One region of the Microbacterium sp. NPDC091676 genome, then DNA from elsewhere that is predicted to be linked to it. Evidence: predicted binding sites of a transcription regulator. Region 1 holds the regulator's gene; each other region holds the start of a gene.
The links. The regulator LexA, encoded in region 1, represses DNA repair genes until DNA is damaged. The targets are predictions, from matches to a motif close to TCGAACANNTGTTCGA.
Positions count from the first base shown of each region.

Region 2: the regulator LexA is predicted to act here: its motif matches at 1,126-1,141, upstream of ACIQID_RS09405 (DUF222 domain-containing protein).
Region 3: the regulator LexA is predicted to act here: its motif matches at 1,961-1,976, upstream of recA (recombinase RecA).

Region 1 is NZ_JBIVTI010000002.1:34,508-37,778, forward strand. It holds gene ACIQID_RS13240 (histidinol-phosphate transaminase) at 1-710, opposite strand, end outside; gene ACIQID_RS13245 (LysM peptidoglycan-binding domain-containing protein) at 790-1,158, opposite strand; gene lexA (transcriptional repressor LexA) at 1,442-2,128, shown strand; gene metE (5-methyltetrahydropteroyltriglutamate--homocysteine S-methyltransferase) at 2,207-3,271, opposite strand, start outside.
Region 2 is NZ_JBIVTI010000001.1:1,925,501-1,928,771, reverse strand. It holds gene ACIQID_RS09410 (extracellular solute-binding protein) at 1-906, opposite strand, end outside; gene ACIQID_RS09405 (DUF222 domain-containing protein) at 1,172-2,515, shown strand; gene ACIQID_RS09400 (glycosyltransferase family 2 protein) at 2,564-3,271, opposite strand, start outside.
Region 3 is NZ_JBIVTI010000001.1:785,876-789,146, forward strand. It holds gene ACIQID_RS04035 (regulatory protein RecX) at 1-335, opposite strand, end outside; gene recA (recombinase RecA) at 719-1,765, opposite strand; gene ACIQID_RS04045 (DUF3046 domain-containing protein) at 2,027-2,251, opposite strand; gene ACIQID_RS04050 (helix-turn-helix domain-containing protein) at 2,270-2,578, opposite strand; gene ACIQID_RS04055 (CinA family protein) at 2,720-3,208, opposite strand; gene pgsA (CDP-diacylglycerol--glycerol-3-phosphate 3-phosphatidyltransferase) at 3,205-3,271, opposite strand, start outside.

The DNA.
Region 1 (3,271 bases):
CCGACGCGGGCACCGGCGAAGGCGAACGCCTTGCTCATGGTGCGGGAGACGGCGAGCCGCGGCCGTCCTTCCAGGAGGGTGAGGGCCGACGCCGCATCCCGCGGCGCGAACTCCTGGTAGGCCTCGTCGACGATCACGACGCCGCGGGCCGCCTCGTAGACGGCCTCCACGACGTCGAGCCCCAGCGGGGTGCCGGTCGGGTTGTTCGGCGAGCAGAGGATCACGATGTCGGGGTCTGCCGCGCGCACCTGCTGCGCCGCCTCCTCCGGGGTGACCGTGTAGTCGGGCTGACGGGTGCCGGCGATCCAGGAGGCGCCGGTCCCCTTCGCGATGAGCGGGTACATCGAGTACGTGGGAGCGAAGCCGAAGGCCGTGCGCCCCGGTCCGCCGAACGCCTGGAAGATGTGCTGCAGCACCTCGTTGGATCCGTTGCCCGCCCAGATCTGCTCCGGCGTGAGGCCGTGACCCAGGTAGTCGGCGAACGCCTCCCGCAGCGTGGTGAACTCACGGTCCGGGTACCGGTTCACGTCTCGGATCGCCACCGCGATGTCGTCGAGGATGTCGCTGGCGACCTCGTCGGGAACAGGATGCGTGTTCTCGTTGACGTTGAGGGCCACCGGGAGCGGGGCCTGAGGTGCGCCGTACGGGGTGAGTCCGCGCAGATCGTCGCGGAGCGGGAGATCGTTGAGGGAGAAGGTCACCCTTCCCATCTTAAGAGGAGCGCGGAGAGCCGAGGTCATCGTGACGATCGGATCGTCACGGACCGGAGGCCGGACCTCGACCGCCGTGTCAGTCGGTGTACCGTGCCGGGAGCGCGAGCTCCTGCCCGACCTGGAGCTCACCACCACGCAGGAGGTTCATCCGGCTGATCTCGCCGATGACATCCCGCGGGTCGGCGTCGGGAGCGATGCTGCTCGCGATCGACCACAGCGTGTCACCGGGCATGACCGTGACGGTCTGGACGGAGACGGCCGGTGCGTCCGCGCCGGAGGCGATCGCGCTGCCCCCGCCGAGGGCGGCGAAGGCGATGCCCGCAGCGAGCGGGACGGAGGCGAGCGCGAGCAGCGTGCGGCGACCGCGGGCCGTGATCCGCAGCCGGGTGGCCGGACGGGCCGATGCCGGAAGGGCGGTCGCGGTGCTGAGGCTCATGCTGCTCATGTCTGCTCCTTACTGTCCCGGCGCCGGAGCCCGGGGAGGTTGGCGTAGCGTTCGCATCCGCGACTCGGCCGGGAGCCGTGAATGCGAAGCTACGTTCCGAAGATATCTTCGAGTTCGAACATCTGTCAAGCTGTCTTCGAAACCAGGCCCCGCGAATCCCCCGACACGCTCGAACAGATCTTCCAGATCGGCGGTTTTCTCGGATACGGTTTCGATAAGGACACCCCACCACGGGCCACCGACATTCGAAGCGGCACGTCGGATCACGCAGTGAAGGAGCACCATGAGCGACACCTCAGCCCTCGAGTCCGAGGCGCCGCGCACCCGTCGTCGCAAGAACCTCAGCCCGAAGCAGATGGCGATCCTCGAGGTCATCCAGGCCTCGATCGCACAGAACGGCTATCCGCCGAGCATGCGTGAGATCGGCGACGCCGTCGGGCTCAAGTCGCTGTCCAGCGTCACCCACCAGCTCGGTCAGCTCGAGCTCAGCGGCTACCTGCGGCGCGACCCGGGCAAGACCCGCGCGATGGAGGTCCTCATCGACCTCCCCGGCACGGGCACGGAGAACCCGGCCGATGTGACGACCCCCGTCGGCGATGCCGCCCTGGTCCCGCTGGTCGGGCGGATCGCCGCCGGTGTGCCGATCACCGCCGATCAGCAGGTCGAGGAGATCTTCCCGCTCCCCCGTCAGCTCGTCGGCAAGGGCGACCTCTTCATGCTCAAGGTCTCCGGGGAGTCGATGATCGACGCCGCCATCTGCGACGGCGACTGGGTCGTGGTGCGCTCGCAGAACACGGCGGAGAACGGCGAGATCGTGGCCGCCATGCTCGACGGCGAGGCGACCGTCAAAGTGCTCCGCCGTCGCGACGGCCACACGTGGCTGCTGCCCCGCAACTCCGCGTTCGAGCCGATCCTGGGCGACGAGGCGGTCGTGCTCGGCAAGGTCGTCGCGGTCATGCGCGCGGTCTGAGACGCCGTATCGTCGGAGAGACGACGACGAAGGCCCTCCCGCGCCGGGAGGGCCTTCGTGTGTCCGGGGACGACCGCGTCAGGCGGTGACCACCACGTCCTCGCGCACCCGTCGGGTCGCCTCGACGATGTTCCGCAGCGACGCCGTGGTCTCGGCGTAGCCGCGGGTCTTCAGACCGCAGTCCGGGTTCACCCAGAGCTGCCGGAGCGGGATCTCGTCGACCGCACGCCGGAGCAGGGACTCGACCTCCTCCACGGTGGGCACGCGCGGCGAGTGGATGTCGTACACGCCGGGGCCGATGCCGTGGTCGAAGCCCACCTCGGCGATGTCCGCGACGACCTCCATGCGGCTCCGGGCCGCCTCGATGGAGGTCACGTCCGCGTCGAGCGCACGGATCGCGTCGATCACGACGCCGAACTCCGAGTAACAGAGGTGGGTGTGCACCTGCGTGGCCGGTGCCGCGCCGCCCGTGGCCAGTCGGAACGAGGCGACCGACCAGTCGAGGTACGCCGGCTGGTCGGCCTGCTTCAGCGGGAGCAGCTCCCGGAGCGCCGGCTCGTCGACCTGGATCACTTGGATGCCCGCGGCCTCCAGGTCGGCGATCTCATCGCGCAGCGCCAGCGCCACCTGGTTCGCGGTCTCGCCCAGCGGCTGGTCGTCGCGGACGAAGGACCACGCGAGGATCGTGACGGGGCCCGTGAGCATCCCCTTCATGTGCTTTGCCGTGAGCGACTGGGCGTACGCCGACCAGGCGACCGTGATGGGCGCGGGACGCGAGACGTCGCCCCAGAGGATCGACGGTCGCGTGGCCCGCGAGCCGTAGGACTGCACCCAGCCGTGCTGCGTGACCGCGAAGCCGTCGAGGTTCTCCGCGAAGTACTGCACCATGTCGTTGCGCTCCGGCTCACCGTGCACGAGGACGTCGAGACCGAGGTCCTCCTGCAGGGAGACGACCGCGGCGACCTCACGGCGCAGGAACTCCTCGTAGTCGTCCTCGGGGATCTCGCCACGGAGGAACTGGGCGCGGGCACGGCGGATGTCGCCGGTCTGCGGGAAGGAGCCGATCGTCGTCAGGGGCAGCGCGGGTAGGCCGAGGGCGTTCTGCGCCTCCTCGCGCTCCTGGTACGGGGCACGGGCGAAGTC
Region 2 (3,271 bases), on a different contig from region 1:
GCCCTGCACCTCGGCGCTGCCGAACCAGTCGATGAACTCCTGTGCCTTGTCTTCGTTGTCCGTGCCGTTGATCTGCGCGATCTGCTCGGTCACGTAGGGGACGCCGTACTCGGGGACGATCATGCCCGTGCTGGTGCCGTACTCCTCGTCGCGGGCGGAGATGCCGCTCGACGGCAGCACGCCGTAGTCCACCTCGTCGCGGGTGATGCGGGCGTAGAGGTCGGTGCCCTCCACGGCGGGGGAGCCGTTGGCGTAGTACGACTTCACCAGGTCCCAGCCCTCGTCGCTCACGCCGAGGTCGCCGTCCTCGTCGAGGTGACGGGTGAGCATGCTGGCGAGCACGAGCTGCGGGGTGGCCTGGCCGAGCGCAGGGTTGACCTCGTAGCGGCCGGCGAACTCCTCGTCGGTGTACAGGTCGTCGGGGTCGGCGGGCGCGTCGCTGATGCGGTTCTCGTCGTAGACCGTGACGATCGCCTGCTCCACGAGCGGCCAGAACGCGCCGTCCTTCGGGTCGCCGGCGTCTGCAGGGACCTCGCCGCTCCAGCTCGGCTCGTAGGCGGTGATGGCCTCTTCCGTCTTGAGCTGCTCGAAGAACATGTTGTTCAGGCCGAAGACCACGTCGCCGACGGGGTTGTTCTTCTCCGCGATGATGCGGTTCGTCAGGTCGGCGCCGCCGAGGCCCACGATCTCGATGTCGATGCCCGCGTCCGCCGCCTTCTCGGTGATCCACTCACCGCGGCCGTCGCTGTTCGAGTTCGTGTAGACGATGAGGGTGTCCCCGGAGCCGCTGTCGCTGCCGCCGCCGTCCGCGTCTCCGTCGCCGCCCGCCGTGCATCCGGTGAGCGCGATCGCCGCCGCGGCCGTCAATCCGATGAGCGCCCAGCGCCTCTGCTGCCTGTCGGCCATGTTCGTCCCTTTCTCGCCTTCGAGGTGTGTCGATGCGACACTACCGGTTCTTGTCGTGAAGGCACAAAGATTGTCTGCTTTCGTGAGCGCGGTCGCGCGTCCGCACTCAAGATAGGCGCGCGGCGTGAACGCGAGGATGCGATGAGGTGAACGGGTGGGGGCCTGCGTCGGATCGGGGACGAGGTGTCCTGTCGGCCCGGGCGGAATGCCGGCATCCGTTAGAACAAATCTTCGAAAGTCGGGCCACTCGGAGATAAAATGAAGCATGTCGAAAATGTCCGGGTTGCGCGAGGCGATGGATCGCCTCGACGAGGCATGGGGCGCCGCGGGCGATGCGCCGGAGCTCTCCCGCGCGCAGCTCGTCGACGTCGCCGACGCGATCGGATTTCTGCGGCGCCGACTCGATGCACTGCACGTCGACGTGGCGGCCGGCATCGCTCGGGAGTCGCGCGCGGAGCTCGGGGCCGACAGCCTGGCGAAGCAACGCGGGTACCGCACAGGGGCGAAGCTCATCGCCGCGGTGACGGGCATCTCGACGGGAGAGGCGCAGCGCCTGGTGAAGGTGGGAGAGGCGACGTCACCGCGGAGCGATCTGCTCGGCGCGCCGCTGCCCGCGCGGTACCCGCTCCTCCGGGAAGCGCTCGCGTCGGGTGCGCTTGGAGCGCCGGCGGCTGGGCTCATCGTCGCTCTGCTGGATCGCTGTCGCGTGGCTGCGGGGGTGGAGCGCATCGCCGAGGCGGAGCGCGTGCTGACCGGTGCAGCCGAAGGGCTCGAGCTCGATGCGGTGCGCAAGCTCGTCCTCCGCGCCGAAGCGTGGCTCGACCCCGACGGCGTGGCGCCGCGGGCGGAGGAGCAGCGTGCTCGGCGCGGACTGCGCCTCTTCGAGCGTGACGGCATGGTGCACCTGCACGCGCAGCTCGATGCCGAGAGCGCGGCGCCGGTCGTCACTGCGATCCGCGGGCACGTGTCCGCCGTGTTCGCCGCCCGCCTCGATGCGCCTGACGCCGGGTCGCCGGACGCCGACCGGCGCTCGGTCGCGATGATCCAGGCCGATGCGCTGGCCCTCTTCTGCGGGCATGTGCTCGGGTGCGAGGGCGATCGGGTGCCGCTCGCGGGGGCGACGGTGGTCGTGCGCGTGTCCCTCGACGATCTCCAGGCCGGCACCGGGTCGGCGACGATCGACGGGCTCGACCAGGTGATCGACATCGGTGCCGCGCGGCGGTTGGCTGCCGGTGGGGGGATCATCCCGTGTGTCCTCGGCGGGGCGAGCGAAGTGCTCGACTGGGGTCGCGAGAAGCGCCTCTTCACACGAGCCCAACGCCTGGCGCTCGCCGAACGGGACGGCGGGTGCGCGATGTGCGGGCTTCCCCCGGGGATGACGAAGGCTCACCACCTCCGCTGGTGGCAGCGCGATCGAGGTCCGACCGATCTCTCGAACGGGATCCTGCTCTGCGAGACCTGCCATCACCGCATCCACGACAACGGGTGGGAGATCGTCATCGAGGGTTCCGGTGTGGCCGGCCGAGCATGGTTCCTTCCGCCGCGGTGGGTCGACCCGCGGCGCACGCCGCGGCTGGGCGGACGGGCGCGCTTCGATGTCGCGGCCTGAGTGCAGTGCGCAGGCACGCGAGTTCGGGCGCGGGGCGGGATGGGGCTGTCAGCGGCGGAGGCGGGAGCGCACGCGTCGCGCGGTGCGTGCCAGGGCGTCGCGCCAGGCGCCTCCGGGCCATTCCCGGTGCAGGCGCAGGCTGCCGTCGTCGTTCCGCACGAGTTCGACCCGCCGGCCCGCGAGAAGGGGCGACCTGCCGAGGTGTGCGACCACGTCCGGGGCAGCCGTCAGCGGCGCGGTGAACACCCAGCCGGCCACGCGGACCGCGACCGACAGATCGGCGTCGCGCGCACCGTCCTCGCGGAACACCTTCATGGGGTCCACGGCGATGGGCACCGCGTCGAGGCGCTTGGGTCGGCGCCCGCCGACCTTGCGCTCCGAACCCGCGGTGGACTCCGCGGCCTGGCCCGGCTCCGGGGTGTCCTGGGCGACCACGTCGACCCGGTCGGCGCGGCGCTCCTTGCGGGCGTTCAGCAGGCCCGAAGGAAGATCCTCCGTCGTCGACAGCGGGAGGGACAGCAGATGATCCGCCGTGTCGACCGTCTCGAACACGAAGGCCTCTTCGCCGTTCCGACGCACGCGGACGCGCACGGTCAGCTGCAGCCCTCCCCGCGACCAGCGCGCCGAGGTCACGGCGGCGGTGCAGGTCGTCTCGGCCTCGAAGGCGGCGAGTGCGAGCAGGTCGTCGCGGCGATCGGCGCGCAGCAGAGCCGCGCGGATGCGCTGCGGGAACGACAGCCCCGCGTCCACGCCGGG
Region 3 (3,271 bases), on a different contig from region 1:
GCGTCCGGATCGAGACGTCCCATCGAGCGGGCCTTGGTCCGTGCGAACTCCAGCGCGCGCTCGGCGTCGTCGTCGGGGAGCTCGTCGAGAGCGGCGTCGATGACCTCACGGGGGATGCCTCGCTGCGACAGCGCTCGAGAGAGGGCGACCCGGCCCTGCCCCTTGCGTTCGACACCGGACGTGACGAGGAGATCCGCGAGCACGGCGTCATCGAGGTAACCACGCCGTACGAAGTCGTCGATCACGTCGTCGATGGCGTCCGTGGCGAGTCCGTGTCCCTTCAACACCAGCCGAGCTTCGGAGACCGACAGCGACCGCGTTCGCAGCTTCCGCACCAACGACTCCTCCGCCGTCGTTCGGATCTCCTCCGCCGACGGGCCGCTCTCTTCGTCCGCTTCCGTCGATCGGGACACGCCGCCGACGGCGCGCAGCCTGTTCGTCTTCCCGCTCGTGGCAGCGGCCCGCGCCGAGGCTCCGCGAGCGGGATGGCGCGCGCTGGGCGCACCGTCGTCAGCCGGTCCCGCTCCCGCCGCCACGGGTTCATGCCACGTCGAGCGCCAGACCCCGCCTGCATCCGCTGACGATGCAGACGGTGTCACGGGACCGGGAGCAGACTCGTCTGCCCCGTCATCCGGCGACTTCCCCGCGCGCGCAGCTCCGCCGAAGAGAGGGATGATGGGGGCGATCCGCTCGGAATCGCCCCCACGCTGATCACTCATCAGGCCGGGCGACGCTCGGCCAGCTCATCAGCGCCCGGAGCCGCGGCCGGGCCGCCGATGCCGAGCTTCTGCTTGATCTGGCTCTCGATCGCCAACGCGATGTCCGCGTTGTTGAGCAGGAACGTCCGCGCGTTCTCCTTGCCCTGGCCCAGCTGATCGCCGTCGTAGGTGTACCAGGATCCGGACTTCTTGACGATCCCGTGCTCGACACCGAAGTCGATCAGGCTGCCCTCACGGGAGATGCCGACGCCGTAGAGGATGTCGAACTCCGCCTGCTTGAAGGGCGGTGCCATCTTGTTCTTGACGATCTTGACGCGCGTACGGTTACCCACCGCGTCGGTTCCGTCCTTGAGCGTCTCGATGCGGCGGATGTCCATGCGCACCGAGGCGTAGAACTTCAGCGCCTTACCACCGGCGGTGGTCTCGGGCGAGCCGAAGAACACGCCGATCTTCTCGCGCAGCTGGTTGATGAAGATCATCGTGGTGTTGGTCTGGTTCAGCCCACCGGTGAGCTTGCGCAGCGCCTGCGACATGAGGCGGGCCTGGAGACCCACGTGGGAGTCGCCCATCTCGCCCTCGATCTCGGCACGCGGCACCAGGGCCGCCACCGAGTCCACGACGATGAGGTCGATGGCTCCGGAACGCACGAGCATGTCGGCGATCTCGAGCGCCTGCTCACCCGTGTCGGGCTGGGAGACGAGAAGAGCGTCGATGTCGACGCCGAGCTTCGCGGCGTAGTCGGGGTCGAGCGCGTGCTCGGCATCGATGAACGCCGCGATGCCGCCGGCCCGCTGGGCGTTGGCGATTGCGTGCAGCGTCAGCGTCGTCTTACCGGAGGACTCCGGGCCGTAGATCTCGACGATGCGGCCACGCGGCAGACCTCCCACGCCGAGGGCGACGTCGAGGGCGATGGAGCCGGTGGGGATGACGGCCACAGGGGCCCGCTCATCGCTGCCCAGCCGCATGACCGAGCCCTTTCCGAACTGGCGGTCGATCTGAGCGAGGGCTGTCTCGAGGGACTTCTCGCGGTCGGCGGGTGATGGCATGGTGTGCTCCTTCTGCGCGTGTGCTGCCGCCTGTAGGCTGTCGCGGCTCTTCCGGCTGGAAGGAACTCTCCGACAAGGCGTATGGCTTTTCAGCTTGGCCCTCACGGTACGGCGGGCCTCCGACATTGCATCGAGGAGCCACGGATCGTGAGGATCAGAGCCTTCTGACCACTTGTGCAGAAGACTACGCCCGGTTCGAACAGATTTTCGACACCACGCCGAAGTCGGCGTGTCGAACATCCGCACACCGGGACACGCCCGTCACCGCCCGCGCGGCTCCAGGCGACCCACCCCGTGGCGCCGGGAATCGGGCACATCCATGTCGGCGCACAGTGCGAGCCAGATGTCCCGCGGGGGCACCCCGGCGTCGAGAGCTTCGAGCGCGGTGCGCCCGCCCATCCCGGAGAGCACGAGGTCGTTCAGCAGGGAGGACGCGCGCGCTTCGAATTCAGCGTCCACGGCGCGCAGGAACTCACTGCGTCGCATGAAGAAGTTCTCCGGGGATCAGCGGAGCGAGAGCTCGGGTTCCACGGAGGCGACCAGGTCGTCCGGGACCACGTCGGGGAAGACCTGGATGCCTTCGAGGACCGAGATGCGGTCCCCGACTTCGCGCATGATCGTCGAGATGGGGACGTCGAGAGCTTCCGCCACCGAAGCGAGGATCTCGCTCGAGGCCTCCTTCTGACCGCGCTCCACCTCACTGAGGTAACCGAGAGCGACGGATGCCTTGCTCGCGACCTGGCGGAGCGTCCGCCCCTTCTGCAGACGGAAGTCCCTCAGCACGTCGCCGATCTCCTGTCGTACAAGAATCATCGGAACCTCCTCCGCAGTTCGTGAATCGAGGTCTCCCTCGAAGAGACGGCCAGTCTAGTCCTCCTGGCTTGCACAGAATCTACCCTTGCACTCTGTGGTTTGAATGTGAGCACACCCGTATCAACATGACGCCGGGCGTCGCTATTCCCGCAGCGCGGCGGCCAGCACATCGAGGGCGGCCGCGACCGACTGCGCGCGCACGGCCGCGCGATCGCCGGCGAAACGGAACTGCGCGGTGCGACTCCGCGTCGGGGTCACGACGCCGATGTGAACCGTGCCCACGGGCTGCCCATCCGGGGAGTTCGGCCCCGCGATGCCGGTGGTGGACACCCCGACGTCGGCAGCACGCCCGTCGACCGCGACGGCCTCGCGCACGCCGACGGCCATCTGTCGCGCGACCTCCGCGTGCACCGGTCCGTGGCGCTCCAGCAGCTCGTCATCGACGGCGAGCAGCGTGTGCTTCACCGGCGTCGCATAGGCGACGATGCCCCCGAGGAGCACCGCGGACGCCCCGGGGACCGCGACGAGGGCCGCGGAGAGCGCACCACCGGTGAGCGACTCCGCGACGCCGAGCGTCCACCCCCGCGCGCGCAGAGCGGTCAGGACCTCGACGGGCGTCGTGTCGCTCATCGGCTCTGACGGGCGCCGCGCACCTGAGCGACGATGTAGTCGATCCCACTGACGACGGTGAGC